One region of the Bacillus spongicola genome, then DNA from elsewhere that is predicted to be linked to it. Evidence: predicted binding sites of a transcription regulator. Region 1 holds the regulator's gene; the other holds the start of a gene.
What was found. The regulator Rex, encoded in region 1, represses fermentation and respiration genes when NADH is low (regulators of the CRP and FNR family bind a similar motif). The targets are predictions, from matches to a motif close to TTGTGAAATATTTCACAA.

Region 1 (10,766 bases):
TGTTGGATCCACGATTCCGGCTTCGATCATGTTGACCCAGTCGCCAGTAGCTGCATTATAACCAATACCTGCTTCTTCGCGTTTTAGACGATCTACGATGATTGATCCTTCTAAACCAGCGTTGTGTGCGATTTGACGGATTGGTTCTTCTAGAGCGCGTAGAACGATGTTGATACCTGTTGATACGTCGCCTTCAGCTTCAATCGCTGCTACTTTTGTATAGACGTTTACTAGGGCTGTACCACCACCAGAAACAATACCTTCTTCAACTGCTGCACGAGTAGAGTTTAGGGCGTCTTCGATACGAAGCTTACGTTCTTTAAGTTCCGTTTCAGTCGCTGCTCCTACTTTAACTACCGCTACGCCACCAGCTAATTTAGCTAGACGTTCTTGTAATTTTTCTTTATCAAATTCAGAAGTTGTTTCTTCTAATTGGGCACGGATTTGGTTCACGCGTGCGGCAATTTTCGCTGTGTCTCCAGCACCTTCAACAACCGTAGTGTTTTCTTTTGAAACAACGATTTTTGCAGCGCGTCCAAGAGAATCGATAGAAGTTGATTTCAGGTCAAGACCTAGGTCCTCTGTAATCACTTCTCCACCTGTTAAGACAGCAAGGTCTTCAAGCATGGCTTTACGACGGTCACCGAAGCCAGGAGCTTTAACTGCTACTGCATTGAATGTTCCGCGAAGCTTGTTTACCACTAATGTCGCAAGCGCTTCTCCTTCAACATCTTCAGCTACTAGTAGCAATGGCTTACCTTGTTGAACCACTTGCTCAAGTACTGGTAGGATTTCTTGAATGTTGGTAATCTTTTTATCTGTAATTAAGATATAAGGATTTTCAAGAATTGCTTCCATTTTATCGGAATCAGTTACCATGTACGGAGACGCATATCCACGATCGAATTGCATACCTTCTACTACATCAAGCTCTGTTGAGAATCCTTTTGATTCTTCAATAGTGATAACGCCGTCGTTGCCAACGCGTTCCATTGCTTCTGCAATCAATTGGCCAACTTCTTCGTCCGCTGCTGAGATTGCCGCAACTTGAGCAATAGACTCTTTGCCTTCGATTGGTTTAGAGATGTTTTTCAACTCTTCAATCGCAGCTTTTGTCGCTTTTTCAATTCCTTTACGAATGCCAACAGGGTTTGCTCCCGCTGTTACGTTTTTCAAACCTTCACGAATCATTGCTTGCGCAAGAACTGTAGCGGTAGTTGTACCGTCACCGGCGATTTCATTCGTTTTGCTTGCTACTTCAGCAACAAGCTTTGCACCCATGTTTTCAAATGCATCTTCAAGCTCGATTTCTTTAGCAATTGTCACACCATCATTAGTGATTAGTGGAGAACCGAATTTTTTCTCAAGAACGACGTTACGTCCTTTTGGTCCAAGCGTTACTTTTACTGCATCTGCAAGTTGATCTACACCACGAAGCATAGAACGACGTGCTTCTTCACTAAATTTAATTTCTTTAGCCATATTAAAAAGACCTCCTTGAATTTGAATTCCTTTGTATGTGAAAAGGGAAAATTATTTACTTAGAATTGCAAGAATATCATTTTCACGAAGAACAAGATATTCAGTAGCTTCATACTTCACTTCTGTACCTGCGTATTTTGAGAAGAGAATACGTTCGCCGACAGCAACCTCTGGAGCTACACGCTCACCGCTATCAAGTACGCGACCTGTTCCTATTGCTACGACAACACCTTCTTGTGGCTTTTCTTTCGCAGAGTCTGGTAGAACAATCCCGCTAACCGTTTTTTCTTCCGTTTCAACTAGCTCAATTACGACGCGATCACCTAGTGGTTTTAACAAGTGAAACAACCTCCTCAATAAATATGTAGTCATGATAATTAGCACTCACCTCTTTAGAGTGCTAACACAATTAATATAATAAAGAATTCACTTTTCTTTTGCAAGCATCAAGCCTTATTTTTTTCTAAAAAGGTTCGACAAAAATCACTCCATGTTTTGTCATTTTTCGCAAACCCACTTCTTCCAGCTTTACCATTTGAACAGTCATCATTTTATTAGTAGAATGGATAAATGATTATGATCAACTTTCTAAAGGAGAACTTACATGAATAAACGATATGGCTATATCCTAATCATCTACATAGTCATGCAACTTTCTACCTCTATCGCCGTTCCGCTTATTTATAAGCTCGGACTGAATTCCTTTGGTGTAGAAGATAAAGAAAAGATGCTCTATTTAGCTGCGGGGTACTGGCTATTTATTAGCTTTACACTCACCCTTATCATTGTACTTTTTTTATTACGAAAAAGCGAAAGATATGAGGACTTTGGCCAACAGCATTCAATTCCACTCTCCATTTCTTGGGGTGTGGGCGGAATATTTCTCGCCTTTTTAGCACAGGCCCTCGCTATTACTGTTGAATCTTTTCTCGGAATCGAACCTGGATCGGAAAATACAGCGACAGCGATGAAAATCATCTCACTTGTGCCAATTGCGTTAATTGCTTCCTCGGTCGCCGGACCAATTTTAGAAGAAATTGTTTTTCGACAAATCCTATTTGGGGCACTCTATAAGCGAATGCCATTTCTGGCCGCTGGTTTCTTAAGTTCCCTTCTATTTGGACTGGCTCATCGCGAATTATCCCATATTCTGTTATATACGACGATGGGCTTTACGTTTGCTTTTCTGTATGTGCATACGAAAAGAATTATTGTTCCCATCATCGCTCACGTTGGCATGAATACACTCGTTGCGCTCATTCAATTTTATCCTGCAATTATGAAAAAAGTAAGCGCACAAGTCGCACTATTTATTCACTGGATAGGGTAATCACGCTCTTTTTAAACATATATATTGAAGATTTTTTTCTTTTCGTCTATTTTTGAACAAAATCAATACCAGAATAGAGAACTCCTTCGAAAATGAACTTCAATAGCTACAATAATGTACACGAATAGGGCAAGGACTCTATAGGATTAGGAGGACGTTTTTATGAGAAAATCACCTTTGTTTACTGGTATCATTTACACCTTACTCGGAATTCTATTTACGTATTTTTCAATCCAAAATGTTGTGACTCATGGCTGGGGATTTTTCACTTATCTTCTCATTTTCCTAGCAACATTGGATTTAGGTTCAGGACTTCGGATGATTAACATCCACATTAAATTAAAAACGATGCAAAAAAAATAGACCCAATGGGTCTATTTTTTTATTCTTCCATTTCTCTTTTCTGTTCTGCAAGCAAAGCTTTTTTATAACCAATTTTACATATACCTAAACTGATTTCATATAAAACAAAAAGTGGTAGAGTAACGAGTAAATGAGACATAATATCTGGTGGTGTGATCATTGCGGCAATCACAAATAGACCAAAGTAAGCATACACCCTCATTTTCGACATCAACATTGGTGTAATAATCCCTAACCTTGTTAAAAACAACATAATGACAGGGAGCTGAAACAGAAATCCGAACGGAATGGTAATTTGAAAAAGAAATTGAAAATACTCATTGATGCCAATTTCCTGTTCAATTTCTAGATTCACAGACAAATTCAACATAAAGTCGACTACAAATGGAAATAAAATAAAATACGAAAAAGCTAATCCACCAAGAAACAAGATCACCGTTACCGGAATGTAACTCAACGTGACACGTCGTTCTTTTTCATATAATCCCGGGGACACAAAGGACCATAATTGAAAAAGAATTAACGGGAGCGCCATTAATAATGACAAGAATATTATTACTTGGATGTAAATCTTTAATGGATCCGTTAACCGAAACGCATTCATCGTTATTTCTTTCGCTTCATCCGCATTCTGCAAGTAAACAATCAACGGTTCGGCGAGAAAAAAGCTTGCGATAATCGCAAACAAGAAGAAAACGACCACAATGAGAAGCCGTTTTCTTAATTCATCTATATGTTCATAAACAGTCATATCATTTCGACTCATCGTCAATCACCTAACATTTACTTAGCATCATTTTTGTCTTTGTCTTCGTCATCCGCTAAGCCTTTTGTGGCATTTTTGAATTCGCGCAACGTACTTCCCATTGCTTTCCCTAGTTCTGGTAACTTTTTGGGACCGAAAATTAATAGTGCAACTACTGCTATTGCTACAAGACTACCTGGACCTGGCATTACGCTACACCTCCTCAGTACTATATTACATCATTTTACCCCTAAATCCTAATTTCTTAAAGCCCTTCTTGTGACGTTTCCGTGTCCTTAGTAGAATAGTTCTTCAAGAAATAAACTAGCGACTGCAATTCAACCGCTAAATCAATATGATGGATTCGAATAGACGAAGGAACATTTAACCGTGCCGGCGTGAAATTCAAAATCCCTTTCACATTCGCACTCACTAAGCGATCCGTTATCGTTTGAGCAACAGGAGCGGGTACGGTCAAAATAACCACCTCTATGTTGCTTTCCTTGATTTTCTCTTCTAAATCGTCTAAAGCATAAATCGGTACGTCACCTATACTCATGCCCACTTTATCAGGATTCACTTCAAAGGCCATCTCAATTTTCGTGTTATTATTTTTCAAAAAATTATAGTGAAGAAAAGCTGTGCCTAAGTTTCCTACTCCAATTAATCCAACCTTGGTGACTTCATCCTGGTTTAGTGTTTTACTAAAAAAGCTTAGCAAATAGTTCACATTATAACCATAGCCTTTTTTCCCAAGTGCACCAAAATAAGAAAAGTCTCTTCTAATCGTAGCCGAATCTACTTTTACGGCCTCACTTAATTCTTTCGAGGACACTCTTTGTTTACCTGAAGAATGTAAGTTTTGAATAAACCGATAATATAGAGGCAAGCGTTTTGCGGTAGCTTGCGGTATTTTCATTGTGTCTTGATTCATTTCTAATCCCTCTCTATTTTTGAGCCAATCATCTCTCGATTTTTCTATTTAATAGAGCTTTCGGCTCATTTTGTATTGAATCCTATTTTCGGAAACGCTTCCATTAATCTCGAACTAGCTGTTTAGATTCCTCTTGGTCGGAAATATATCACTTTTCTTTGCAGATGAATCAATTTTAATTAAAGGCATGCCTGATGTAGACATTCTCCTCTTCATTCATTATCATACACTATTTCGTCAAGATTGTCTGTTACCTTTTTCACAAGTCCTGCTATTGCTCAACTTGTTTTAAGTGCGATACACTGTTTGTATAAGACTCTTTTCTTATATATTGTGACTCTTTCGTTTATTTTTCGATGGAATCCTCGATTTTGCTGTTGAAACCTATCAAAAATAGTCGATAAGATGAAGTAAAACCTTCCGCATTTTATAGTACAGTTCGCTAGTAAAGCTGATTGGTTTCTTACTGGAAACTAAATTACTCGGACACTTGAAGAGTTACTGACCAGTTTAAACGAGATGAATGAGGTGAATATATGATTTTATTACAAGTCAATAATGTAACAAAGTACTTCGGGGCAGAAATGATTTTATCAAATATTAAACTAGAACTGAAATCTAAAGATCGAATTGCACTTGTAGGTAGAAATGGTGCTGGAAAGTCAACTTTACTAAAAATCATCTCCAATCAACTTTCCTTTGATTCAGGAGAAATAATAAAACCAAAACATGTGACCATGGGCTATTTAGCTCAGCATACAGGACTGGAATCCAGTCTATCGATTTGGGACGAGATGCTATCTGTATTTGAGCATGTTTTACAACATGAAGCGGATTTACGCAAATTAGAGCTTGAGATGGCTTCACCAGATATTTATGAAAACACAGAGGCTTATGAACGGACACTATCCGAATATGATCGCTTAACGGTGAAATTTAAGGATTTAGGCGGCTATCAGTATGAATCGGATATTCGCTCTATTCTCCACGGATTGAATTTTGCTAACTTTGATTATTCTACCAAAATCTCCACATTAAGTGGCGGACAAAAAACGAGACTAGCTTTGGCTAAACTTCTCTTAACAAAACCTGATTTACTCATCCTAGATGAGCCCACTAACCATTTAGATATTGAAACACTCTCTTGGCTAGAGCAATATTTACAGGGCTATTCAGGTTCCATCTTGATTGTCTCTCATGATCGCTATTTTTTAGATAAAGTCGTCAATCATGTTTATGAAGTATCACGGAGAAACACAAAGAAATATCACGGCAATTATAGTGATTATTTACAAAAGAAAGCCGACGACTATGAACGCGAGAGTAAGCAATTTGAAAGACAGCAAGCTGAAGTAGCTCGTTTGCAAGATTTCATTCAAAAAAACATTGCCCGAGCTTCCACTACAAAAATGGCACAAAGCAGGCGAAAAAAACTCGAGCGAATGGACCTCATGTCTCAACCGCTTGGTGATGAAAAATCTGCCCATTTTTCTTTTGAAATTGAACGGCAAAGTGGGAATGATGTTTTAAAAGTTCAAGATTTAACAATAGGTTATCACCAAGAACCAATTTCTTCAAATATTAAATTTCAGGCTTCAAGAGGAGATAGTATTGCCTTAGTTGGTCCAAACGGAGTCGGGAAGTCTACCTTAATCAAGACACTAGTGGGAAAACTTCCATCCCTTTCTGGCAACTACCACTTTGGAGCGAACGTCAAGATTGGCTATTATGATCAAGAACAAGCCGAGCTAACTTCCAATAAAACCGTGATTCATGAACTGTGGGATGATTACTCGATGAAGACGGAAAAGGAAATCCGAACTGTTCTGGGCAATTTCTTATTTTCAGGAGATGATGTACTCAAGTCTGTTTCAACTCTAAGTGGTGGCGAAAAAGCCCGATTAGCTCTTGCTAAGATGATGTTAGAAAAATCAAATGTACTTATTCTAGATGAGCCAACAAATCATCTTGATCTTGATAGCAAAGAAGTTCTTGAAAATGCATTAATTCATTACCCAGGTACGATCTTATTCGTTTCCCATGATCGCTACTTCATCAATCGTATCGCAACAAAAGTTCTTGAATTATCCACAACAGAAGCCAAAGAATATCTTGGTGACTATGATTATTACGTCCATAAAAAGGAAGAAATGATCGAGCTTGCTTTATTGGAAGAAAAAGAACGTGGTGCATCCATCGTTACGCCTCAGATTGACACAAAGGAAAACCACCGAATGGATAAAGAGGCAAAGAAACTAGAACGTCAACGAATACGAAGAATTGAAGAAATCGAAGAATATATAGAAAAGCTTGAAAATGAGATTGAAGAAAAAGAAGCCATGCTATTTGATTCTGACATCTATCAGAACGCTGAAAAAGTGAAGCAGTTAAATGATGATGTTCTTGCAGCTCAAAAAACATATAATGACCTTTTAGAAGAATGGGAACAACTCCAAACATAGCCTTTCCCCTGCCCACGCAGGGGATGTTTTTTTAAAATAATATTCACATTTTTATCCACAACCAAAACCTTTATACTAATATAATCACAGGACTTTTCCACATTATCCACATTTTTTTATTGTTTTATCCACAAAATCATCCAAAAAGTAAGCGGTTTTATTATATGTTGCTCACAAGATATACAAAGTTATTAACAACTTATCCACAGTCTGTGTACAAAACAGACGTTCTACTTCCTCTTCTTCCTCAAAAATTGGTTATCCACAAAGTAAAGCATTGACCTTGACCTATCGGTGATAAGCGTATAATCAGAACTGATCATCGGCGTTTGCCTCGTTTTTGCGCTTAGCTTATGATCACTGTAATGAAGACTCATTCTTTACACAGCCTCTACATTTCACCTCACAGCATTATTTAACCTCTCTCCTTCACATCAACATACACACAAGTTTCCTGTTCCTTTGACAAGAGTCACTAGCGAGAAAAAGAAGCGAAGACCCCATTATACATAGGTTCTTCGCTTCTTTAATTTTCTGTATATTAATAAAAATCTTCAGTCCATAGAGAAGTAATTATTTTTTCAATGCTCTCAAATAAAATGTGCTTTATAACTCTAATCCAGGGTTTCCATTCATCGCTAGATTACCTCTTTTTCCTTGCTGATACATAACAGTCCCTACAGCCCCAATCATTGCGGCATTATCTGTACACAATGAAAGAGGAGGAATGACAAGTTCTACTTCTGGCAATTCGTTAAAGGTTTCTTCTAAGCGACTTCTTAACCCCTTATTTGCAGCTACTCCACCAGCAAGAAGAAGTTGCTGAACTCCATATTCCTTTGTTGCCCGAACTGCTTTAGTGACCAATACATCAATCACACTTTCTTGAAAACTAGCCGATAAATCTTCTGGAGAGATTTTCTCTCCTTTTTGAGCAGCATTATGAAGGGTATTGATGACAGCTGATTTTAGTCCACTAAAACTAAAATCATATGAACCCTCTTCTAACCAAGCTCGAGGCAGCTTAATCGAAGGAGTACCTAATTGGGCTAATCGATCAATATGTGGACCTCCTGGATAAGGAAGTTTAAGCGTTCTTGCCACTTTATCATAAGCTTCTCCTGCTGCGTCATCCCTTGTTTCCCCAATAACGTCAAATGAACCATGTTCCTTCATATATACCAGTTCTGTATGACCTCCAGAAACTACAAGCGAAAGAAGTGGGAATTCCATCTCTTTCACAAGACGATTAGCATAAATATGACCAGAAATGTGATGGACACCAATGATTGGAATATTATGCGCAAAAGCAATCGCTTTCGCTGCGTTTACTCCTATTAATAGTGCACCCACGAGCCCAGGTCCTTCTGTTACCGCTATTGCATCAATATCACTAAATGTCATATTGGCTTCCTTTAGCGTTTCCTCAAGTACAAGCGTGATCTCTTCAACATGATGTCTCGAAGCAATTTCAGGAACAACTCCACCAAAACGTTTATGACTCTCAATTTGAGAAGCTACTACGTTGGCGATGATCTCTGTTCCATTTTTTATTATGGCAGCGGCCGTTTCGTCACAGCTTGTTTCAATTCCTAATACAATTACATCTTTACTCATCTAATTTCACCCACATTACTAAAGCATCCTCTTGATTATCACTATAATAATTTTTTCGGATGCCGCCATTTTCAAATCCTAATTTCCTATAAAGTCCTTGAGCTGGCGTATTGCTCAATCGTACCTCTAATGTCATCGAAGTCGCACCATGTGAAATAGCATACTCCATCACAAATGTTAATAAAGCTTCTCCTAACTTCCATCCTCGACATTCAGGAAGAATCGCGATATTGGTGATATGCACTTCATCTACTACGAACCACATCCCACAATACCCAATAATTTTTTCATCGTTTTCCAGCACAAAATACTTAGCAAATTTATTATGTAGCAACTCGCTGTAAAAAGCCTCTTCTTTCCAAGGTACAGAAAAAGAAGCTAGTTCAACATCCATGACTCTCGGGACATCTTCAATTTCCATTAATCGAAATAAACTATTTTTTATTGATATCATGAATAAACCCTCGTTGGTTGGTTTGTGCCTCTAACCACTTCACTTCAGCTTCTGCTAATCGAATATAATTAGGTACAAGAGAATGAGTGTCTTCTTCTTGTTTATTCATCCCTAATATCCCTAATTCAGATGGTCTAGGATTTTGCTCTGTTAGCTCATTAAATACCGCTTGGTCCCCTAAAATAGATTGAATGGATTTTTTATGCAAGCTGACGTCATTCCCAACAAACAACACAGGCTGGTTCTTTTCTTTTAATTCCATTAGCCAATCAACAGCCAATACATTACAGTCCAAAGCCACTTCAGCTTGTTGCCCGCTATGATACGAATATAAGCCCGTGTATATTTGCCCTCTTCTCGCATCAACTAACGGACATATATACCCATTAAAATAACGCCCAACAGACGACATTACGGCTAAACTGGAAACACCCACAATTGGTATCTTCAACGACCAAGCAAGCGTCTTAGCAATCGTCACTCCAATGCGAACACCCGTATAGGAACCTGGGCCCTTCGCCACGACAATCTTTTCTAGCTCTTTTGGTGTCCAATCACACTCTTTTAATAAATGTTCAATGGCAGGCATAGCTCGAACAGAGTGATTCTTTTTTATATAAGTGATATATTCCCCAACAATCGTATCCTCTGTCATTAAACTTACACCTAGTGGATAGTTAGATGTATCTATGGCTAATATTTTCATGAAAATAACTCCTTACATAAGTTCTCGTAGCGATTACCGCGTGGGGAAAGTACAATTTTCCTTTCGTCAACTCCCTGATGAAACAAGGAAATATCCAAGCGTTCTGTTGGTAACTGATCCTGAATCAAATGAGCCCACTCTATAACCGTTACGCCAGAACCACTAAAGTATTCTTCAAATCCTAAATCCTCGAAGCTATCTTCCACACGATACACGTCCATATGGTATAAAGGTAGTCGTCCCTCGTATTCTTTAATAATCGTAAAGGTCGGACTGTTGACGGTTCTTTTTATATCTAATCCCTTGGCTAATCCTTTTGTAAAGGTTGTTTTCCCAGCCCCTAGATCCCCTTCTAATGTAAGAACAGCTCCGGGTTCTAACATTTTGGCAATATTGTAGGCTAGTTGCTGCGTTTCTTCATACCCTCGAGAAACTAATTCAATTGTATTCATATTCTTATACTCCTTCTCTAAGAATAGCACTGAACGCTAAAATTCTATATTACTCGTTCCATTCCATCCAAAAGAATTGGCCCAGCTTTTTTGTATGATCGCTCTAACTGCGTCTATGAAAATAAAGTTTTATTTAAGAAAGAGTCTTTTGCTAGACATTGTTGCTATTTAGTCTGATTCTTAACTGAATGCTCCATTCAGGTATGAATTTCGTACAAGAA
Region 2 (23,176 bases), on a different contig from region 1:
ACTCTTCGGTGTAGTCATCGTTTTATTTATTGGCATCGCTTTGCTAAATTCTTATCAACAGTCCAAGGCGAGTGAAGGAAACATGTTCCAAAAAAACTCTCTTGAACAAGACACGATAAAGCTGCTGGATGACCCAAATTATCAAAACGTCATATTACCTAGTGAATTAAAGTCTAAACTAACAGATGGTGAGGAAACGACTGTTTACTTCTACAGTTCTTCCTGCTCGCATTGTCTAGCAACTACCCCTATTGTTGCTCCCCTTGCTGAGGATTTAGGGATTGACCTAGTACAATATAACCTTCTTGAATTTGAACAAGGTTGGAATGAGTACAATATTGAGTACACACCAACAATTGTTCAATATGTAGATGGCAAAGAAGTTGCACGAATTGTAGGGGGACAACCAGAAGTAGCCTTTGAACAGTTTTTCGATGAAGAAGTACTAAATTAATCTTCGGAGCATGAATTCGCCTAAATAGAATGGAAATTGTCTGGATCTAGAAACGAAACTAATATTACTTTTCTCCTTTCTTCCTTTTAATCTCTTATCATAAGGCTCTTTTGTATGAAAAAAGGCATATATAGGCATCGCCAAATTAGAAAGCTTGCTCTAAACATATCGGGTTTATACCATTATTGGGGTTGAAATTACTTTTTTCATGATAAGCGTTAGCGGCGTGACGTGAGCGCTGCCAACGCGTTTTTCGTATACATTGTGGCTATTGGCTATTTCGTTTATTTTTGATTAAATCTTCCCTTTTAACTGTTGATTTCCATCAAACATAAACGAAATGATGCCCGAAACAATGCTATATCTAAGGTAATAAACTGATTCGAAAAGCCTCGACTTTTGCGAAAACAGCCTTTCATAAACCTAGTTGTTTCTGTCACAAAGATAAAACAGGCAGTAAGGTTTTTCGTTTAATTTCCTATTTTTTGTCTTGAAATGAATAAATTGTAGTTAGGAAAAGAGCACGATGTAATATTAGACAAGGCTTTCACTTCTATTGAAACAGACAAAATCTTTGCGAAAACAACATATTTTTAAGAAAAAGCAGGCTAACGCCTGCTTTTTATCATAAAAAAAACCCCCAAATGAATAAGGAGTTCACGCAAGAAACTGATTTGCTGGCTTATCATATATCGTAATCGAAAAGTCTTGCATTTTTGCTTGTGAAAATTGCTGATAAGTGAAAGGAAAAAATAAATCCTTTGTTTCTAATAAAGAAACATTATGTGAAAATAAATGTTTATAATGTTTTTCTTGCTCTTCTTTATCGTGAGATTCAATAATAGAGATTAAGGTAGCGAGGCAGGACATAACAGTAAACGATTCTTTAAGTGTTCCAATATACTCTTGATTTTGATTAGAAATATGTAGGACCTTCATTTGTTTAAACTGTACAATCTCATCTTCAGAGAAAAAATTAGGAAAAATACGAATATAAAAATACCGAATAAGATTGTGGATATTCTCTTCTTGCCCCTCAGTCGACGCAGTTAGAATTTTCACTTACACCCCACCTTTTTCTTTATAATAGTCTATGAAATCAGTACCTATAGGATAACATAATATGAAAAAAGCTATCGTGGTAATTATCACCATGAAACCGTTCACTACTCTTATCCAGAATGACTAGAAAACCTACAAAGTGAGGCTTTAACATGATTACAGAAAGAAAAGGAAGCATCTTCACGATGAGTCTACCTAAAAATTGGGAACAAATAACAATTGAATATTTACTACAAAACATATGGAAAGCCCCGAAAAAGATAATTCACCAATATAGAATGGAAAAAGCCATTACAGTCAATGGTAGCCTTGTTTCTTGGAAAAATGAATTAACATCTGGAGATACGATTTCAATCGACCTTTTCAAGAAAGAGGCATTTGGCTTTATTCCAACTTTTCAATTAATTAATGTCCTTTATGAAGACGACCATCTACTTGTGATCAACAAGCCTTCTGGTATAGACACTCACCCTAATGAGCCTCAACAAAACAACACATTAGCTAACGGGGTTGCCTACCATCTGCTACAAAAAGGGGAACAATGCCGTGCTTATCCCATTCACAGGCTTGACCGGGATACATCTGGGTCCATCATTTTTGCAAAACACGCATTAAGTCAAGCGATTTTAGACCGACATTTAAGGGAGCGTAAAATCAAGCGAACTTACTTGGCACTTGTACATGGAAACCTACAGAAAATCAAAGGGACCATACAAAAAAACATAGGAAAAGACCGTCATCACCCGACTAGGCGAAGAGTTTCCGTGAATGGACAAACCGCTATTACTCACTACCAAAAAAGTAAATATATTCCAAACAAAAACCTTTCGTTGGTTGAAATTTCATTAGAAACGGGAAGAACTCATCAAATTCGCGTTCATATGAGTGACCTAGGTCATCCGCTTGCAGGTGATACCCTATACGGTGGATCAGCAATCTTCTCGCATCAAGCGCTACATGCCAAAAAAATATCATTTCAACATCCGCTAACCTTAGAAAGCATTGAATGCGAAGCAGATTTCTCTAGTAAAGAAATTTGGGGAATGGTTGACGATACTCAACGTTAAAGTGGGAAACAATTGGTAGTGCGACTAGTAACTGTGGAAATCCTATTTATTTCTAAATGTCTCTTTTCCGATACATTTTGGTTATTTCATCTGATTTTTTACTAAACTATCCATTTCACTGTTGATTTCCATAAAAAAAGACGGATCCAGCTGCAGTGGCGTGCGGTCATTCTTTAATCATGTCCCGCTTTCGAACTACACTCCTTCTTTCATTACATACTTTCGCAAATTCCAATAAATTCTTTTTCTCTTACACCAAAAAACTGGCGATTTTGTTCGCCAGTTTTTTGATTGTTTAGGTCGTATTCAAAAGGTTTTTTCTATGCAGTTTATTTTCCTTTAAAGATTATTTTTAATGGCTGCCGCTATGTTAACAGTACGCTTTGCTTGATGTCTAACTGCTGCCTCAACATTTTCAATCATGTTTCCCTGTTTATCCACTGTTACACTCGTACCATATGGGTTACCGCCCGCTCCGAAGATTGAGTCATCTGTATAACCTGGTGCTGCAATAATCGCTCCCCAGTGCATCATCGTTGTGTAAAGTGCTTGAATTGTTTGCTCTTGGCCACCGTGAGAGTTGCTCGCAGAAGACATGGCACTGACCACTTTATTCGCTAATTTCCCTTGGAACCACAGACCACCTGTTGTGTCTAAATATTGTTTCATTTGAGCAGGAAGATTTCCGAATCTAGTTGGTATTGAGAAGATATAAGCATCCGCCCACTCTAAATCATCTAATCCGGCAACCGGGACGTTTTTTGAATCTTCTATATGTTGCTTCCACTGAGGATTAGATTCAATGGCAGCTTCAGGTGCTAGTTCTTCTACACGAACCAATCTTACTTCGGCTCCGTGTTCCGTTGCCGCTTCTTCAGCCCACTTCCCAAGCTGATAATTCGTTCCTGTTGAACTGTAGTAGATAACCGCTAATTTTACATTTGACATAAAATCTCTCCCTTTATTTTTTTCTGATCAACGACCAGATATAGTAAAATCCCTACCAGATTTGATAGAGCTTGAACTCATGAATTAAGAACGCGGTAAATCAATTAACATAAAGCGAACGTCTTGCGTTGCTATCATATTGACCTCTGTTTGCATTGTAATTCGTGCGGAATCTCGGGTTTGAAGGTTTTCGCCATCAATATCTAGCTCTCCTTTAATCACAAAAATAAATGTATTTCGATCTTCTTTTTGTGAAAAAGATAGCTTTTGATTCCTATTTAAATCAGACAAATAAATGGTTAAATCTTGATGAATATGAGCAACCTGATCACCTTTATGGGCACTAGACACAACTGGTAAAAGGTTGTTTTTTAATTTCCGATAATCAAATTCCGATTTTTCGTAAGACGGAGCTAAACCACTCTTTTCAGGTAAAAACCACATTTGTAAGAAGTTAACCGCCTCTTTTTTGGAAGGATTCATTTCTGAATGAATGACTCCAGTTCCTGCCGTCATCCGTTGAATTCCGCCAAAAGATGTTACCGCAGATTCACCAGTAGAATCCTCATGTTTGAGCTGCCCTTCTAACACAATTGAGACGATTTCCATTTCTTTATGGGGATGGGAACCAAATCCTCTTAAGGGCTCGACAATATCATCATTAAGGACGCGCATTGGTCCAAAGTTCATATTGTTTGGATCATAATAATCTGCGAATGAAAAGCTAAATCGACTATGCAGCCAACCATGGTTTGCTGTGAATCTTTCGTCTGCTCGATAAATAGTTAACATTTTCCATCACCTCTCCTTGTAGTTTCCTATTTTTAACAAAACACCCTATTCTCCGCTAATGAAACGATATGAATATACATTTTTCGAACCAAAGATATAATATTTTATCTCGAATTCAAGATAATTATATAACGCTGTTTCTTCTCTGTCAAATGAAGAGCACCATTCAATATGTCACTGTACTTTCCGAACAAAATTGAGTCTAAAAAAGGTTTGGATTGTAAGGATTATTTCCCCACTACCCAAACCAAATGACATTCTTTAGCCAGAATAACACTCATGACCTTAATCTAATAGAAATCGTTCTTTATCCTCTCCGTAAAAGAATAGGCGGTGCAGCGGCCTTGTCATCGAAACGTAAAGTAATTTAATATCAAGCTCTTCTTCAACTGAAAAAGACTCCTTAATTGAAACAATCATGACCACATCAAATTCTAATCCTTTAGCTAAATATGAGGGGACGACTACAATTTTATCTTTCGGAATGCTAGCTTGTTCTTTTAAGAGCTTAATTGAGCCTTGATCGTTTTTTTCTAGCGCTATAGCTATTCTTTCACAATCTTTCATCGTTTTCCCAATGACTGCAAATGTCTGATATTCTTCTTCTCTCAATTCTTCAACTTTTTTTAATATACTATCAGCGATTTGTGATTCCTTCTTTACTTCTATAAACTCTGGTCTTTCGCCGTGACGAACAACAGGATTAACTTTTGGAAAAGGGTAGGGTAAACGTGCTAGAAGTTCATTGGCTGTTTCCATAATTTCTACGGTCGTACGATAACTTTTTTGAAGTTCCGTATAGGTAGCTCTTGGAAATATTTCCTGACACACGGCATCCCAGGAGGTCAAGCCCCGATAAGAATGAATTCCTTGCGCTAAATCCCCGACAAGAGTAAACATATCTGTTTCAAAAGCGGTTTTTAATGATTGAATCTGCAAATAACTATAATCTTGTGCTTCATCAATCACTACGTTTTTTACTTTGTATTCTTTTTCAACACCAAATAAATGCGTTTGCAAATATAGTAAAGGGGCTAAATCTTCTACTTCATAACTCTTATTGCGAATATGATTTGTCGTATAATCGCAGATTTCTTCGGCCTGATCTAGGGTTAACCTCCCTTTAGATCGTTTAATGAGCATTAAAGGATCTTGATATAATTCAGCATAATAGGTTAGAAGCTTTTTCTTTTCAAATTGCTTCATATAGCTTGTTACTGCTTTGCGTATACTTATTTTCAGAGATTTCAATCTCTCTTCTTTATTATCTAAAGCTTTTGTTACATAAGCCCGTCGTTCCTCGCTTTCCTTGCGAAATAAGGCTATTTCTATTCTGTCATCGAAGAATTTTTCAATTCGATTTAGCATAGATGATTTATTTGTTCTCACCGTGCTTTGGAGAAGCTTCTTTAATTTTTCCACCCGTTTGTAGAGAGGTAAGTAATAGTATTCCTCGATCAATAGTTTTGTGAATTTTTGTGCAGAATATAGTCGATACTTCTCAACATAAAAATCTTCCTTTGGTACAAACCTCAGATAGATTTCTTGTATATAATAATCGAGAATTTCTTTCATTAACTTTGATCCCTTGAAGCCGGATACTTTACTTGCTAGAATGTCCTCCTGTGTTGGATTTTCGAGTAAGGAAACTAATTTTTCATCAGGCATAAGTGTTAGTTTTTCTTCATTAATACATTGTAGTGTGTATTCAGAGAACGTCGTTTGCTTAACTCGGTCAACACCTAATTCAGGCAAAGCTTCAGATATATAATCAATAAATAATTTACTTGGAGCTAAAATCATCAACTGAGTTGGATCAAAAAATTGCTTGTAGTTGTAGATAAAATAGGAAATACGGTGTAAAGCGATTGTCGTTTTCCCGCTTCCAGCCGCTCCTTGAACAATGATAGGACGATTAAGATCCGCTCGAATAATTCGATTCTGTTCTTCCTGGATTGTTGTAATAATTTCAGTGAGGCGGTTACTGGAACTTTTTGCAAGAGACTCTTGTAAGAGTTCGTCCGTCGTTGTTAAGTCAATATCACGTATTTCATCTAATTGTCCTTGTTCAATCATAAATTGGCGTTTTAAGGATAAATCACCACGATATAATCCACCATCCGCGTTATATTCTACCCGTCCAATTCGACCTTCATAATAAAGGTTTGCAATCGGGGAACGCCAATCAACAATAATTTGATCTTGATTTTCTCGATGATACAAGGATGTTTTGCCAATATAATGTTTTTCGGTTTGATCTCCTCCCTCTCTTTTAAAGTCGAGCCGGGCAAAATATGGTTTATGTAATGCATTTCGTAATGATTCAAGTTCATCCTTAGATATTTCATAAAAACTAGCATTTGTGAGCAGGTCGGTATAGGCTGCAGAGGATTCAATAAAATCCACATCACCGAACGCTCGCTTCATATTTTCTTGGAACTGATTCTTGCTCGTTTCAGCCGTAGCGATAACAGCTAAAAGGTAGCGCTTGGTAAATTCGAGTCGATCCCATTCTTTCGTAAAATCAGGATGTAAAGGTGTTTGATCGGTCATTTTTTTCTCCTTTCCATTAGTTTCAGCCGCAATGGAGAAAGTTGACGATTGAGGTTTGTTTTAAGTGCAGAAGATTATATTATCAGAAAAATAAGAACTGTTCAATCTTTTCCTTGAAGTGTATATATTTTTTCAATCTCTCTTATCTTTTTATACTGACATTAACTATTTTGGAATTAGACATAGTTAAAATAATTGAAACTTCTATTCATCATATTTTGAGTTTGAAGGGATGGAATTTTGTGGATAGTATTCGTACTTTTGAATCAATAATGTATAGATGGAGATAAAAGCACGATTTTTTATTAGGTATGAAAAAGTGTCTAAAGGACTTCCTAACGCTTTTCCATACCTTGTGGGGTTATCGAACGTTTCTTTATGAAACGGAACACTCAATATTTTTTCTGTAGCATCTGGTACTTTTGCCCCCATTTCTTTTCTTTTTAGCAGGTTACGTATTTTTGTTAGGATCTTTTCGGATACTTTGTTGCTGTAGCATAAAAAAAGGATGGAAACAATAATTTCATTCCTCATTCCGTGTTAAAAATGATGCGAAAAGATGCCCGAAGTCAATCTTCATCACGAATTGAGAGCTAATTCGAAAAGCCACAAACTTTGCGAGAACATCCTTCTGTTAAGAGTGCAATGTTTGTCTTACTTTTAATTCATAGGCCTCCTTGTGCCCTCTGAGCCGGTTGATAAGCTTAACCACCCAAAAAATAGTGGATGATACTATAAGAAAGTCTAAAATAGCATGTAAAATAAGACCCATTAAAATTTGGTGAGCGCAAATAGGAATATACAAACGCTCGATTTGGACTCCACCGATGATCACTCCAAGCAAGGGCATCATAATATTTTTTACTAAAGGTTCCACACTCTTACTAAAATCCGATCCAATTATCACCGCAATAGCTAGGTCAAACATGTTACCATTCATTGCAAATTGCTTAAATTCCTTCCACATAATCCCCTCTCCCATATGCATTATTCTATAAAACATATGGAAAGGATGACAAGCTTGTTCGAAAATCCTACTACCTAAGGATCCTTAAAATATATAATGCCTTAATATTGAAAACAATAATAATAAAGCAACCACAAACATCACAATTCCTAAGATTTTTTCCTCTTTATTTCCAAACATCTAAATACCTCCAAAAGAATAATTTTTCTAGGCTGTTCTCGTATGCATTGTTGCGTTTGATCCATCACTTTAGGTCAAATATCTACTTTTGCAGATACTCTCTTCAAATAATTACGAAGAGATGACCCGAAACCAAGCCATGTCACAGTTTAAAGGCTAGTATGAAAAGCAACTAACTTTGCGAAAACAGCCTTAATAAATCGGTTTCACACTAGTTTTTTCCGGGATGCGGAATTAATGCACTACGGTTCTGCTATCTACTTCAGTGCAAACTATTTTACGGAAATTTTTATCGTTTTTTCAACGTTTTCCTATTGATTTATATCCAATCGTCTGCCCATTTTTGGACCTCATCAAGAACAGGGCGAAGAGACTCACCTTTTTCAGTTAGTTCATATTGTATTTTTATTGGTACTTCTAAGGTAACCGTTCGATTGATAATTTTCTTTTCTTCTAACTCTTTCAGCCGATCGGATAAGACTTTTTCACTAATTAGTGGAATTTTATCATTAATATCTTTAAAACGGAACGGTCCGGAGAATAATACTCTTATGAGGAGACCATTCCACCTCTTCCCTAGTAACGTAAATGCTTCCTCATATTTAGGGCAAACACAAGGCTTTTGCATTGAAACACACTTCCTTCAGTCGTTTTTCTTGATGTTACAGCTTATATGTATTATAGTAAACAACGAAATCACTTACGTAAAGTAAGTAACTTACTTTTTATTAGTAAAATACATCCAGCCAAAGAGAAGGAGGATACATCAATGACCAATTTTTTTGATGTAGCAGAAGAAAGACGTTCTACAAAAGTGTACGACCCTAATACGCAAATCCCAAGAGATGAACTGAAAGAGATTCTTGAATTAACAGGGAAGGCACCATCTGCTTGGAACTTACAACACTGGAAATTTATGATTTTCGATCAAAAAGACCTTCAAGAGAAAATATTACCAATTGCCTACAACCAACAACAAGTGGTCGATGCTTCTGCAGTTATTGCCGTACTAGGTGATTTGGAAGCAAATAAAAATGTGGATGATGTCTTTGATCCCGCTGTTGCAGCTGGTGCTATGTCACCAGAAATTAAAGAGGCCCTAAATCAACAAATTCAAGGTGCTTATCAAAGTGACCAATACGCTCGTGATGCGGCTTTCTCTAATGCCTCATTAGCAGCTATGCAACTAATGTTAACAGCAAAAGCTAAAGGTTGGGATACTTGTCCAATCGGTGGATTTGATCCCAATCAACTTGTGAAAGAGTTCAATATTTCTGATCGTTATGTCCCTGTGATGCTGATGACTATTGGCAAACCACTTCAAGAGGCACGTAAAGCCAATCGCTTAGATTTAGAAAGAATTGTCGAATTCGTTTAAATAAAAAGAGTACACTCCTTTATTACGGAGTGTACTCTTTTCGTATGGCTCTTTTCTTGATTCAGCTGCAGTGGCTTGCGGCTCGGGCATTTGTCAGCCCACTACTTGAAGCAGGCTTCACTGCGTGTTCTGACAGATGCCTGCCGTCCCTGAGCAGCCACTTCCGCTTTTCTTGATCCAGCTGCAGTGGCTAGGGACTCGGGCATTTGTCAGCCCACTACGTGAAGCAGGCTTCACTGCGTGTTCTGACAGATGCCTGCCGTCCCTGAGCAGCCACTTCCGCTTTTCTTGATCCAGCTGCAGTGGCTTGCGGCTCGGGGTCAAATGAATAACTCTCCAGTGATGCAGGCATCACCTCCGAGCTCTTCATTTGCCTGACGCCGCAGGACAGCCACTTCCGCTTTTCTTGATCCAGCTGCAGTGGCTTGCGGCTCGGGGTCAAATGAATAACTCTCCAGTGATGCAGGCATCACCTCCGAGCTCTTCATTTGCCTGACGCCGCAGGACAGCCACTTCCGCTTTACGTAAATGATGCCCGAAACAAAGCTAGTTCATAGATGATAAACTGATTCGAAAAGCAACTAACTTAGCGAAAATAGCCTTTTATAAACATCGTTGCTCCTACAACAATGAAAAAACAGGCAGTAAGGTTTTTTCGAGCAAAGTCTTAGTTTTCATTTAGAAATCAAAAATTTTTCGTTAGGAAACGATTTACACTAATCAAGGACTTTATTCCTATCCGAAAAACCACATTTTTTGCGAGAACAACCTTTTATTATCTAATCATTTAGATTAATTCTGTTGTGCATTTGAAATTTGAGGAAATGTATGCAAGCTCATCAAAGTTTTTTGGTCCTCTTTTCCACTGAACATTCATGTTATTCTACACCTTCGCACTTTATTTTCAACAATTCCATCGCTACAGTTCTAATCAATTTCGGGAGTACTTCAAATGTATATGGTTTATATACGCGCTCAGTCCATTTATGTCCATCCTTTCCATATACACCTAAGTTAATCGATGGAATATTTAGTTCTTTAATTTTTTGAGTAGGGAGTGGATACAATACATCCATCATTGGCATATTTTTTTTAAATGCTTGAATATCCTTTTCAGATCCAGGAATAGATAGAAAGCTTCCATCGGCCAAATAGGGGAAAAATCGTTTTAGAACAAATTTTTCGTCATAATGGTCCGAAAGTTGTTCTAGCGTATCCTCCAATACCTTTTTTACTTTGCTTCCAAATTCATTGTCTTTATCCAAATAATTATGTGGAAGATAAGGAGGGGCATAAAACAAAATCACTCGAGGTGATCTATCTGGGTCGCATTGTTGTAAGGCTTCAACTAGTTGGAAAGCTAATTCTCGTTCATCTTTCCCTTGTTCATGATTAAGACGGTAAGCTACTTCCATTACTGCATCTACATCTACACCCTTAGATGTTAACTCCTCAATAAATTCATTCAACGTTACAACATGAACACTCCAATTAAGATCTGTTTCCGGGAAACCTTGCTTCTGGCGAAAAACTTCAAATCTTTCCTTAGCTACTTTTTCATACGTTGTGCAGATAAAAGACGTTCTCCATTTTAAATCATTCAAGATTTCACTTGCGGCTTTCTCATAAACAAAATAATTAAAATACAGTTTTGCACTCACAGGTGTTTGAACATTGTATTCTTCTTTTGTTTCTTTCAGATATAAACAGGTTGGTGGGAGAATAAACTCTCCATCGATTTTCTCTGTTAACGCTAAATTGTGATTAATTTCTGATATGATATTAGCGGCAATATGAGTGGGGTCTATGCTTTGTAAAACATCTCCTACATGTGCCTCGCGCCCATATATATAGAAACAAGGTAACACTTTCCCTGCCGCTCCGGTGTATATATATTTTTGTGTGTCTCCTTCATACATGGGTGAAATAAAGTCGTTATTTAGTCCTGCTATAAACTTGGTTCCGTTTTGTTTCATTTCATATAACTCGTGGATTGCACTCAGTACCCCTCGATGTTGACTCTCTTCATCCGCATTAAATAAAAACAACACATCTCCATTAAGCTTTTCTTTTTGCTCACTAAAATGGAGCAAATTTACGAGATGAACAGCAATTCCACTTTGCATATCTAATGCCCCACGTCCAAAGAGCCATTTCCCTGACATTGCTTCCAACTTTAATCCTTCATCCCCATCGAAATCGACAAAAAACTTTTGCAAAAATTCTGGATGATGAGCCATATCTTGCAAAGAACCATAATCCTCTGTTCCAACTGTATCGATATGGGCATGAAATAAAATGGTTTTTCTTGTTTTCCCTTTCACTCGAGCAAAAATATTCTTTCGCCCAAAAGGATCAGCAGGTATGTTTTGGGCCCACACTTCCATTGGATGTTCTTTAAAATACGGAAAAGATCCAATGAGTTGTTGAATAAAGAGCGCTTTGTCTGTTTCGCCTACTGTACTATTGTAGCTTTTTAGTGAAACTAACGTTCGTGTTAGAAATTCTACTTGCTCTGACTCCAATTTTCCAGTTAAATGTTGAAACATGCTCCCCCCGCCTTTCAAACGAAATTAATTTGCTTCATCCAATATAGAACATAAGGACAAACTATTAATAACCAGTAGCAGACGATAACTGAATTGAGACGCTTTTTTCCTCGTCACAATGCTTAGCATATGAACTCAATGAGATGGCGATAAGGGCTTAGTCCAAATACTCTTCTAGAAATTATCATTGCATTTTACTATAAAAACGAATATTATTGTAAATGCACTAAAAAATGTTCGTGTTTAGGAGGTTCTTATGTTTAAATTAAATAAAAATCACACGACAGCAAAAACAGAAGTACTTGCTGGTGTCACCACCTTTTTAACAATGGCTTATATTGTGATTATTAACCCGATCATTCTTGCAGATGCAGGCGTTCCATTTCAGGCTGTGTTCATGGCGACGATCATTTCTGCTGTCATCGGCACATTATGGATGGGACTAGCAGCGAATTATCCGATTGCCATTGCCCCGGGTATGGGACTTAATGCATATTTTACTTATTCTGTTGTACTAGCCAATGACGATATTACGTACGAGATTGCTTTTGCTGCTGTCTTTTTTGCCGGTCTATTGTTTGTGCTATTGTCGCTGACAACACTACGTGAAAAATTAATTGAAGCGATACCTGACAATTTAAAATATGGTATTTCAGCTGGAATCGGTCTATTTATTGCTTTTATAGGGTTAAGGTTAACAAACATTATTGTTGCTGACCCTAACAACTTAGTTCGTTTAGGAGATTTACATGACTCATCTGTTATTTTAACACTCATCGGCTTGGCCGCAACGTTAATCTTAATGGTCTTGAGAGTGAATGGTGCTTTATTTATTGGAATGATACTCACTTCAATTATTGCATACTTTACAGGAGATCTTTCCTTTAATAATGGTTTTGTTGCTGCTCCTTCTATGCCTGAACTTCTCATAACCAACCCTATTTCTGCCATCGGTGATGTGTTTAGTCATGGATTATATGCCGTCGTTTTTTCATTCTTACTGGTAACGATATTTGATACAACTGGAACGATGGTTGGAGTCGCTCAACAAGCAGGATTAATGAAAGGGAAATCACTCCCTCGTGCCCGTCAAGCTCTATTGGCGGATTCTATGGCCACTACAGTTGGCGCAATGTTCGGCACAAGTCCTACAACAGCTTACATTGAATCTTCATCTGGAGTCGCTGCAGGAGGAAGAACAGGATTAACGTCGGTTACAGTTGCAGGATTGTTTGTTCTAGCAGCTTTCTTTAGTCCTTTGGTAGGCTCACTCTCTGGTATCGCTGCGATTACTGCGCCAGCCTTGATTATTGTCGGTAGCTTAATGATGGGAAGTATGGCAAAAATCAACTGGAATGACCTTGATGAGGCTTTTCCTGCGTTTATTATCATCCTTAGCATGCCACTTACTTCTAGCATTGCAACTGGAATTGCGTTTGGATTTATTTCCTATCCAATTCTTAAAGTTGTCAAAGGACAGTGGCGAATCGTTCATCCTTTAGTATATGTGTTTGCCCTCTTATTCTTGATTCAACTCATTTATTTACCTCATTAAAACTGAAAAAGAGCTCACCCAATTGGGTGAGCTCTTTTTTACTATTTACACCATAAAAAACGTGAATTTATGAACAACAGATGACAATTAATAATTATTTGCAGTTGCAAACCCTTTCATGTGATAATTGTCACACATGAACACCTGAAATTCTGATATTCTCTAATTGTGAAGTAAGTCACATATAAGTTTTTACTATTATTCAAACTAAAAGGGTGATTGAAATGATTAATAAAAATAAAGTAGCCTTAATTGGAACTGGCTTTGTTGGCTCAAGCTATGCATTTGCTATGTTAAATCAAGGCGTCGCACAAGAAATGGTTCTTATCGATGTAAATAAAGAAAAAGCAGATGGTGATGCTCGTGATTTAAGTCATGGTTTGGCTTTTGCTTCACCGATGAAAATATATGCAGGTACTTATGAAGATTGCTCTGATGCCGATTTAGTCGTTATTACAGCTGGAGCAAGTCAACAACCTGGCGAAACTCGTTTAGATTTAGTGGATAAAAACATTAAGATATTTAAATCTATCGTTTCAGAAGTCATGAAGAGCGGATTTGACGGCATTTTCTTAATTGCCACCAACCCTGTTGACATTTTAACTTACGCTACTTGGAAGTTTTCAGGATTACCTAAAGAAAGAGTGATTGGGTCTGGAACTATTTTAGACACTGCACGACTTAGATATTTATTAGGAGACTATTTCAAAGTAGATACGCGAAATGTCCATGCCTATATCATGGGGGAGCATGGAGATACAGAATTTCCAGTTTGGAGCCACGCTCGAGTTGGAGTTAGTCCCTTAACTGAACAAGTGGAGCAAACTCCTGATCAATTAATGGCAGATCTAGATGATATCTTTATTAACGTTCGCGATGCAGCATACCACATTATTGAGAGAAAAGGTGCCACCTATTATGGGATTGCTATGGGCTTAGTTCGTATCACTAAAGCCATTCTCCATAATGAAAACTGTATTTTAACAGTCTCTGCTCTTCTAGAAGGTCAATATGACGAAGAAGATTTATATATCGGAGTGCCGGCCGTTATTAACCGGGACGGAATACAAAAAGTCATTGAATTATCGCTCAGTGAAGATGAAAAGAAAAAATTCAAGCATTCTTCACACGTATTAAAAGACATTCTAAAAAAATCATTTTAACTTTAGCATCTTTCTCAATCTTAGCTACTATACAAAAAAACAATAGTCCTAAAATGTTTTTTTGAGTCAAAATAGCAACAGACTTATCGAACCGTTTAACATATTATATATCATTACGATTGGTAAAGGAAAACGCTCAGATAAAAAATCTCTGAGCGTTTTTTTATAGTCTCATATTCTATTTCGTTGGATTCTCACCATATTGGTTCAACCCAGGCATCACGATTTACATCACCCTATCAGGTAGGATTTCGTCAGCCGAACTGTTACGGTTACACCCCACGACTATTAGCCCCGAGTTTATTAACACGCTTCTCTTTACTAAACAACGTGCTATTCGACGCAGGGGGAGCCTTTCAGAGGGCTACCTCCTCGTTCTACTCCTCTATCATAACCCTTCAGTGTTAGAAACCTAAAACTGCCATACCTTTAGTGAAATCGTGTGACCACATTCCATTTTAGCAGGGAACGTTTCGCACCAACTAAAACCCCCATTTATGGAGTGTACTTGAATACATTTTTAATAAAGGCTGCTTTCGTAAACTTTGTTGCTTTTCGAACCAGTCTATAAACGTTGATATAGCTTTGTTTCGGGCATCATTTACGAAACGCGGAAGTGGCTGTCAAGGGACGGCAGGCATCTGACAGAACACGCAGTGAGCTGACAAATGCCCCCAGTCCCTAGCCACTACAGCTTGATCAGTCTGTTTTGACGGAAATCAACAGTGAAAAAGACGATTTAATCAAAATCAGATGAAATAGCCACAATGTATACGAAACGAGCTTTAATAATAGTAAAATTATTTTAAGTCCTTCTTATTTAGATAAAATGGTTTTCCCTCTTCCAACTTAGTAAGTTTATTACCAGAAATAATATGAGTGATACTTGAGTCGTTTTTGTATGTAATCGTAATTCTGTAGTCTTTGGAATTAGAAACATTACTATTAAGAGGGATTACATAAAATATTTCAACATCATTCACTTCATAAAAAATTGCATCTACTGATTTGCTTTGTGTGCTAACTTTAATATTAGCGATATTCAGGTCTTTAATTACTCCTAATAATGTAGGATTGATATTCTGATCTTCACTTAATAATTGAAATGAAAGAATGAAATCGTTGGTTGCTGGCACATCTTGACTAGTATGTCCACCGCCGCCTAACCATTTATAGCCTGTAAGAGAATTGCTTACCATGTCAACAAAGTACATATTGTTCTTACCATCATTCACATTTCCAACTGAATAAATCATGATTCCGTTATCCGTTTTAATGGTATCAATCACTTCAATGTTATCCACTATACCGCCCCTGACCTCTCGAATAGCATCTATGGACTGCCCACTCCTAAATAATATTACAAATATAATGCCTGTAATAAGTATTGTAGTTAGAATAAATATCTTTTTCATGTTCCTACCTCCGAAGTATTTACCTTTTTACTTTATTTTTAAGGCTCTTTTCGTATACATTGTGGCTATTTTGAACTTCTGTCAAGAAAATGGACAATAAAAAATGAGATTTAATTTTCCTACTTTCCTACCGCACTTCGTTTGGTGGGGCATTAGAAAGAATCAATCCAAGACCATGATTGATCCTTTCTAACGCCAAATGGCTATATTATGAGATTGATTCTAGGATCGAAAGTTGATACTCTCGCTCAAAGTTATTTGGCGGCAAATATCCCAGCTTAGAATGCTTCCTCTTCTCATTGTACCTACTTGTAATATAATGATTGATAACCCTCATCGCTTCTTCTTTTGTTTGAAATCTACGCCGATAGATAAGCTCTTTCTTTATGGTCGCGTGGAACGATTCGATGCAAGCGTTATCATATGGATCTCCTTTTCGACTCATACTAATTTTAGCCCCACTCTGAGTTAATTCCTCTACGTATTCATTAGAACAATATTGGGAGCCACGGTCAGAATGATGGATCAATCCCTTACCTGGTCGTCTCGTTGTTTGAGCCATTCGCAATGCTTCTAAAACAAGTTCTTTTTTCATTGAAATTCCTTGGCTCCATCCAACAATTTTTCGTGAAAACAAGTCCATAATGGAAGCAAGATACACCTATCCCTTCAATGTTCGGATATATGTAATATCAGCTACCCAAACCGTATTTGGAATATCTACATCGATCTGTCTCTTCACTAAATTAGGATAGATCGTTAAATCATGATCTGAGTCTGTAGTAACAACGTATTTCTCTAATGGAGTCGCTCTCAACCCTATTTCCTGCATATACCGAGCTACGGTTTTTTGGGAGACTTGGTAGCCCCACTCAATTAAATCATCATATACTCTTGGGCTACCGTAAGTTCCTTGACTCTCATGAAAAGACTTACAAATTTTTTGTTTCAGTTCCTTTTTCTTCTTTTCTTTTTCTGTCTCTTCCTGAGTTTGTCGATCGACCCATTTATAGTAACCGCTTGTTGATGCCTCCAGTACCTTGCACATCTTCACCACAGTATGTTCATCTTTGTGGAGATGGATAAATTCATACTTTACTCCTGCTTTTTCGTGAAGATGTGCATCGCCTTTTTTAAAATTTCATTCTCCTCTTGAAGAGATTTTAATTCTTTTTCATGCTGTTTCTTCAATTTGTTTAGGTCTGAAGGAGTAATATACTCAACAGATTTGTCAGCATTTTTCGCCTCTTTTAACTTTTTTACCCATCGCATAATAGTCGAGTAAGGGATCTCTAACTCATAGGCTAGTTCTGTCACTTTCCTACCTTCTTCAACGACCATCTTAGCTACATACTCTCGATATTCGTTCGAGTGATGATTACTCATGTGAACACGTCCTTTTTAATGATAATTATTGTGCAACGGATTATCATTTTTATGTGTCCACTTTTAAGACTAACTTTAATTTCATCTGATTTTGACTAAATCCTCCATTTCACTGTTGATTTCTATCAAAAACAAACGAAATGATGCCCAAAACAATGCTATATCATAGATAATAAACCGATACGAAAAGCCACAATCTTTGCGAAAACAGCCATTTTTTAAAATAAATTGTTCAATTAAACTGCCTCTTTAATGTTATAAGTGCTTAATTATTCTTCAAGATAAGCCCTCCTTAATTGAATAAGAAAAAACTCACAAATATTTAATTAACTCTATGTCAGCGTGATTTTCAACACCGTCTTCATCGTCTCCAAAAATCCCATATATTGTATTAAGTCCAAGCTTGATCCAAAACCTAAGAGCTACCCTATTTTTATTTCATCATTTGCCCGCACTTCACTATTTTTAATCCGTTTCAACACGCTTAACAATTCAGTAACCACTTCTTGTCCCAGTCCTTGTTTGTGATACTTTTTGTCAATATACAGGTAGTTAATATTGAATGTTCCAGACATTGGATATCTGTAATCTTTAGTAAGAAACCCAACAATGCGGCCAGTTTCCTTCATTCCTATAACTTGAATTACAAATTGGGCTCTGGTTCCATTAGACGGTAAGTCACCAACGGTAAAACAATGATATACATACGCTTTATCTAAGCTATCGACATCCCATTGGTGAACAAAACTCCCTTGGTCATATAACTTATGAACAGTTTGAATTTCTTCTCCAGTTAGGTCTTTAATTGTGAACCTTTTGTCTCCCACCCGCTTGGTATCCTCTTGTTCAACACCACTTAATCAACTCCAGTATTCTCTAACTCTGTAACCTATTTATTCAACAAATGCTACCTAATAGCTTAAACCACCATACCTAATCATACGCTATGCTACCGTTTGCTTAACATATCCTATTTCAATAAAGGCATTAATGATGAGGTGGTTAACTCTTCGCTTTCTATAACAATTGCGGTTAATCTAGTATCGGTTTTGGTTTCGTGCCACTCGTCTTTCTCCCAAAATACTGCTTCGCCACTATGTACTTTAATGAATTCACCTGTTTCACCTTTAACCAATCCTTCTCCGTTAACAATTAACAGAAGCTGAGCTACTACTGCTTGATGATAACCGATTACTCCATTTGGATCTAAGTGAATACATCCTATATGAGCTGTTTTTTGAGTTTGGGTAATATGCGACATTATAAAATCGGAATTAAATTTCTTGATTTTCTTACCTGTTTCTTTTGTAAATTGATAAATTTCCATTTAGTACCCCCAAATAGTTTCTTGTTCACTGCCATTCTTTTGTAAGTCTTAATTCCGTCATCCTACCCGTTAGTTTAAGAACAATCCTTCACATACTCAATATTTATTTTAGCATAAAATTACAATTCCTCATTTGGTTTATCAAAATCAACATAGCAAATAGAATGACAGTTAACTCTTAATTAGCACGTTGTTAATGACTGTTATTATTATGTTTATTTGGTTTGCAATTTTGTATGCTACTTCAAAGGTTAAGATCCAATGATTGCTGCTATATAAGGGGAAAAGAAGAGACAAAATTATAAGTGATTTAGTTTGATAATTAAAGTGCTATTTCATATTTTGTGTTCCAAAACCGAACTCGTTTGAAAAAAGTGGGCTGATTTTTTCTTGTAGACGTAAAAGTACTGTCCACTGTAAAGGTCTGAGCCACTTTGTGATGCAGCCTTCACTCCGTGATCTGGCATTTGCCCGCCGCTGCTGATCGACCCGGCTCCGCTTTTCAATGTTGTCTAGCTTCACCGGGTAGCAGCTATGGGACTAATAACGCTCCACTTCGAAGGTCAGGACCTTCTACGTGAACCAACATTTGCCCGCCGCTGCTGATCGACCCAGCTCCGCTTTTCAATGTTGTCTAGCTTCACCGGGTAGCAGCTATGGGACTAATAACGCTCCACTTCGAAGGTCAGGACCTTCTACGTGAACCAACATTTGCCCGCCGCTGCTGATCGACCCAGCTCCGCTTTTCAATGTTGGATAGGCACTTATTTGTTCATTTTACATACGTATAAAGTGACTAACTTTGAAAGGGGTAATGATATGTACGATCCAAGACAATTTTCACCATTTCCCATGTTCCCACCAGGTAATCAGCCTCCAAATGCACCTGGCTTTCCCTCAAGCCCGTTTCCCGGAGGTGGGCAAGGTCCTGGTACACCCGGTTTTCCCTCAAGCCCATTTCCTGGAGGCGGGCAAGGTCCTGGTACACCTGGTTTCCCATCAGGAGGAGCAGATCAACCACCTGGTCCACCCCCGTCGACAATTCCAATGGAGCAGCAATCGGTTGGTGTGAGTGCGGTCGACCCAGGAGCCATTAAAGGATGTAAATATCGCTATACCTATGTTTGGTTAAATTCAGGTCGTTCCTTCTGGTATTATCCCACATATATCGGAAGAAGAAGTATGAGTGGATATCGCTGGAATGGCTATATGTGGATGTATTATGGGGTTGATTTGAGAAGAGTTCGCTCATTTACATGCTTGTAAAGGAGGCTCATAACGGTGTATTCGTATCCCCTTCAACAGAGACAAACTAAAATATTTAAAGGCAAAGAAACGATCCAAGTAACTGGTAGTTTTACAATAAAGGTTGAGCCTGATGCTGCTATTGCTTTCATGGGGGTCTTAACATCCAATAAAGAATTACAAGTAGCACAGCAAGAAAACTCAGTAATTGCACAACGTATTCTACATTCTCTCTATAAAAACGGGATCGAGGAGAAGGACATCCAAACGTCTACTTATCAGATTTATCCGCAATATGATTATGTGGACGGAAAACAACTATTCAAAGGGTATGATGTTCGACAAGTCTTTCGAGTGCAAATAACTGATCTAAACCAAGTAGGAAAAATCATTGACGATGCAGTCAATAGCGGCGCGAATATTGTAGAACGAATTGAATTTTCACTTTTGGATATCCGAGTTCCTTACCTAAAAGCACTTGCCAAAGCGTACGATGTAGCTTACGAAAAGGCCAAGATTTTAGCCCAGTCATCAGGACAGACACTTCAACCTTCACCCATCAATATTAAAGAGATTCCTGATATGAGTTCACCGCAACCCACTGGTAAGGTGTTAGCTTATAGCACAGAAAGCTCAACCCCCATCGCAACTGGTCAAATTGGTGTTGTCGCAAGAGTACAAGTAGATTATTTATTCAGTTAAACTTCTATTAGCTATCAATTACTTTTATAAGAACTTCGAGCATGTGAAATGTTGTGGATGACTCTATTCGCATTCATTGTCGCTCCTGACCTTCTGAAAGCCGACGAATAGATTGATTTCCTTTACAAGGAGGAATGTTCTGCATCTTTTCATATACATTGTGGCTATTTCATCTAGTTATTGATTACACCCTCCATTTCACTGTTGGTTATCATCCAATATAGCCGAAATGATGACCGAAACAAAACTAAATCAACGTTTATAGACTGGTTTGAAAATCAACAAACTTTGCAAAACAGTCTTTCGTGATGGCTCTTTTGGTATACTTTATTGCTCTAGCATATAAAAACGGATGGAAACACATTTTTCTTTTCTCATTTCGAGTTAAAAACAATGCGAAAAGATGCCCGAAATCATTCTTCATCACGAAATAAGAACTAATTCGAAAACAGCCTTCGAAATAAAATACCAAGAGGGCCTATTTTCTAATGTTTATCTGATCCGGTAAACATTAATTTTTGTGAAATCACCTTGTGAATTATGCACCTTTTAAGGAGAAAAAAATAGAAATAGAGAGCAGCAATCCGCTCTCTTTTTTATTCATACGTTCTCCTCATACCATTTGCACTAACAGGAAGTGAAAAGCGAAAAACCGATCCGTTTTCATTGCTAGTTAGCAATGACAATGATCCACGTTGTGCATTGGCTAAAAGTTCACTAAAACTTAGCCCTAATCCTAATCCCCGAATCTTGTTTTTTTTCCGTTTTCCACGATAAAATCGCTCAAAAATATACGGTTGTTCTTGGACAGGAATTCCTTCTCCCATATCTTTCACTTCAAAAATTGCTTCCTCACCTTCTGTAAGAAGCCGGATGATAATTTCACCACCCAAAGGCATTGCGTGAACACTGTTGTTGATTAAGTTTGTCAATATTTGGTGGACACGAAGCTCGTCTCCAAACGCTACCACCTCCCCTATTTGATCTATGGTGAAGGTAATACCTTTTCCTCTATACATGATTCTCCACTGTTTTACCCATTCTGCAATTAGAGTAGGGAGATGAAGTTTATGTGTATCGACCGTCATCACACCTGATGAAAATGTATTAAAATCAAGTAAATCTTCAATCATTCGCTGCAATTTTTCCGTTTCTTTATAACTCATCATGACAAACTCAGCTTTTTCCTCTTCTTCTACCACCTCATCCTGAATAGCTTGAAGTAAAGCACTGATCGCTGTTACAGGCGTTTTTAATTCGTGTGTCACACCAGCCAATAGTTCTTTGCGAAGTGTTTCAAGTGCCTGAAGTTTTACAGACATTTCATTAAACGATAAAATGAGATCTGAAATTTCTTTCTCTTTTACGTTTTGATGTTCTACAGAAGACGGGTAATGACCTTCTTTCATCTCCATAGCTGATTTAGCAACATCTGCTATCGGTGCTACTAGACGTTTCGTTAATAAATAAATGACGCCCCATCCTAATAGTGCCATTAATAATAACGCACCTAAAACGAAGCGAAATTGCTCGAAAAACTTTATCATAGAAGGTGACGAATTGAGGACAACGACTGATCCCACAGCTTCATCTTCTACTATTAAGGGTACGCTAATAAAGTATATTTTCCTTTCCGTAGGCAGATTGACTTCCTCTATATAGGTGTCCTTTCGAACGGGTAAATTTGAAATGGTCGCAAGGATTTCCTTAGAAGCTGTACGCTTCATTTTCACAAGTGGAATGATTTTCTCATTTTCACCTTTGAGAAAAACCGTGATAGAATCTGAAGAGTTAAAAATTCGAACTCTCTCTTCAATCAGTTTCGGTATAAAAGGAGTGTACTGTATACGACCCGAATCATCTACCAAACGATCCGCTATTTCTTCCGCTAAAAGGGTAGATAAATCCAGCTGATTTACCACTGCATTTCGATGAACAATATATCCGGAAAAAAGTCCTAATCCTATGATACCCACCACAAGAGTCAACAAATAGCGAGTTGTCCAGTAGCGCAACAATGGAATTTTCTCATTTTTTTTAGTAAACACAGAACTGATAGCCTACCCCTCTTATCGTTTTGATTTCACCTTCACTCTTGCTCCAACCTACTAATGATTTTCGTATCCGCTTTATGGCTAAATCAACTGCACGATCACTCCCCTCGTAATCCATCCCCCATACGCGGTCTATTAATTGCTCTCTCGTAAAGACCTGTGATGAATGCTCAATTAGAAATAGCAATAGACTAGTATCTTTAGGCGTTAACTCCAGGCGTTCATTAGATAAAAACAACTGACGAGATTGAAAATCTACTTTTAATGCTCCAAAAAGTCCTAAGTGATCGTCACTGAGTGCCTTAGCTCTTCGTAAAATAGCCTGAACACGCGCAACCACTTCCTCTGCCACAAACGGCTTTGTAATATAATCATCTGC

Region 2: U8D43_RS17120 (L-lactate dehydrogenase) is a predicted target of Rex. The motif match lies at 13,672-13,689, and genes of this name have one in related genera.

The regions. Positions count from the first base shown of each region.
Region 1 is NZ_JAYKTS010000038.1:1,114-11,879, reverse strand. Features, by position in the region: gene groL (chaperonin GroEL) at 1-1,482, opposite strand, end outside; gene groES (co-chaperone GroES) at 1,534-1,821, opposite strand; gene U8D43_RS18480 (CPBP family intramembrane glutamic endopeptidase) at 2,087-2,812, shown strand; gene U8D43_RS18475 (YdiK family protein) at 2,975-3,175, shown strand; gene tatC (twin-arginine translocase subunit TatC) at 3,195-3,941, opposite strand; gene tatAY (sec-independent protein translocase protein TatAY) at 3,959-4,129, opposite strand; gene U8D43_RS18460 (redox-sensing transcriptional repressor Rex) at 4,186-4,854, opposite strand; gene U8D43_RS18455 (ABC-F family ATP-binding cassette domain-containing protein) at 5,391-7,316, shown strand; gene tsaD (tRNA (adenosine(37)-N6)-threonylcarbamoyltransferase complex transferase subunit TsaD) at 7,923-8,933, opposite strand; gene rimI (ribosomal protein S18-alanine N-acetyltransferase) at 8,926-9,387, opposite strand; gene tsaB (tRNA (adenosine(37)-N6)-threonylcarbamoyltransferase complex dimerization subunit type 1 TsaB) at 9,368-10,093, opposite strand; gene tsaE (tRNA (adenosine(37)-N6)-threonylcarbamoyltransferase complex ATPase subunit type 1 TsaE) at 10,090-10,545, opposite strand.
Region 2 is NZ_JAYKTS010000031.1:4,190-27,365, reverse strand. Features, by position in the region: gene U8D43_RS17185 (thioredoxin family protein) at 1-454, shown strand, start outside; gene U8D43_RS17180 (DUF5365 family protein) at 1,112-1,516, opposite strand; gene U8D43_RS17175 (RluA family pseudouridine synthase) at 1,669-2,583, shown strand; gene wrbA (NAD(P)H:quinone oxidoreductase) at 2,923-3,531, opposite strand; gene U8D43_RS17165 (pirin family protein) at 3,616-4,323, opposite strand; gene helD (RNA polymerase recycling motor HelD) at 4,609-6,876, opposite strand; gene mscL (large conductance mechanosensitive channel protein MscL) at 7,511-7,843, opposite strand; gene U8D43_RS17150 (winged helix-turn-helix transcriptional regulator) at 8,343-8,651, opposite strand; gene U8D43_RS17145 (nitroreductase family protein) at 8,793-9,401, shown strand; gene U8D43_RS17140 (hypothetical protein) at 9,619-9,771, opposite strand; gene U8D43_RS17135 (hypothetical protein) at 9,722-9,889, opposite strand; gene U8D43_RS17130 (M20/M25/M40 family metallo-hydrolase) at 10,280-11,950, opposite strand; gene U8D43_RS17125 (NCS2 family permease) at 12,207-13,505, shown strand; gene U8D43_RS17120 (L-lactate dehydrogenase) at 13,730-14,668, shown strand; gene U8D43_RS17115 (hypothetical protein) at 15,469-16,083, opposite strand; gene U8D43_RS17110 (IS3 family transposase) at 16,292-16,744, opposite strand; gene U8D43_RS17105 (IS3 family transposase) at 16,745-17,131, opposite strand; gene U8D43_RS17100 (transposase) at 17,179-17,469, opposite strand; gene U8D43_RS17095 (GNAT family N-acetyltransferase) at 17,892-18,296, opposite strand; gene U8D43_RS17090 (cupin) at 18,440-18,796, opposite strand; gene U8D43_RS17085 (hypothetical protein) at 19,616-20,062, shown strand; gene U8D43_RS17080 (SIMPL domain-containing protein) at 20,078-20,743, shown strand; gene U8D43_RS17075 (sensor histidine kinase) at 21,340-22,761, opposite strand; gene U8D43_RS17070 (response regulator transcription factor) at 22,781-23,176, opposite strand, start outside.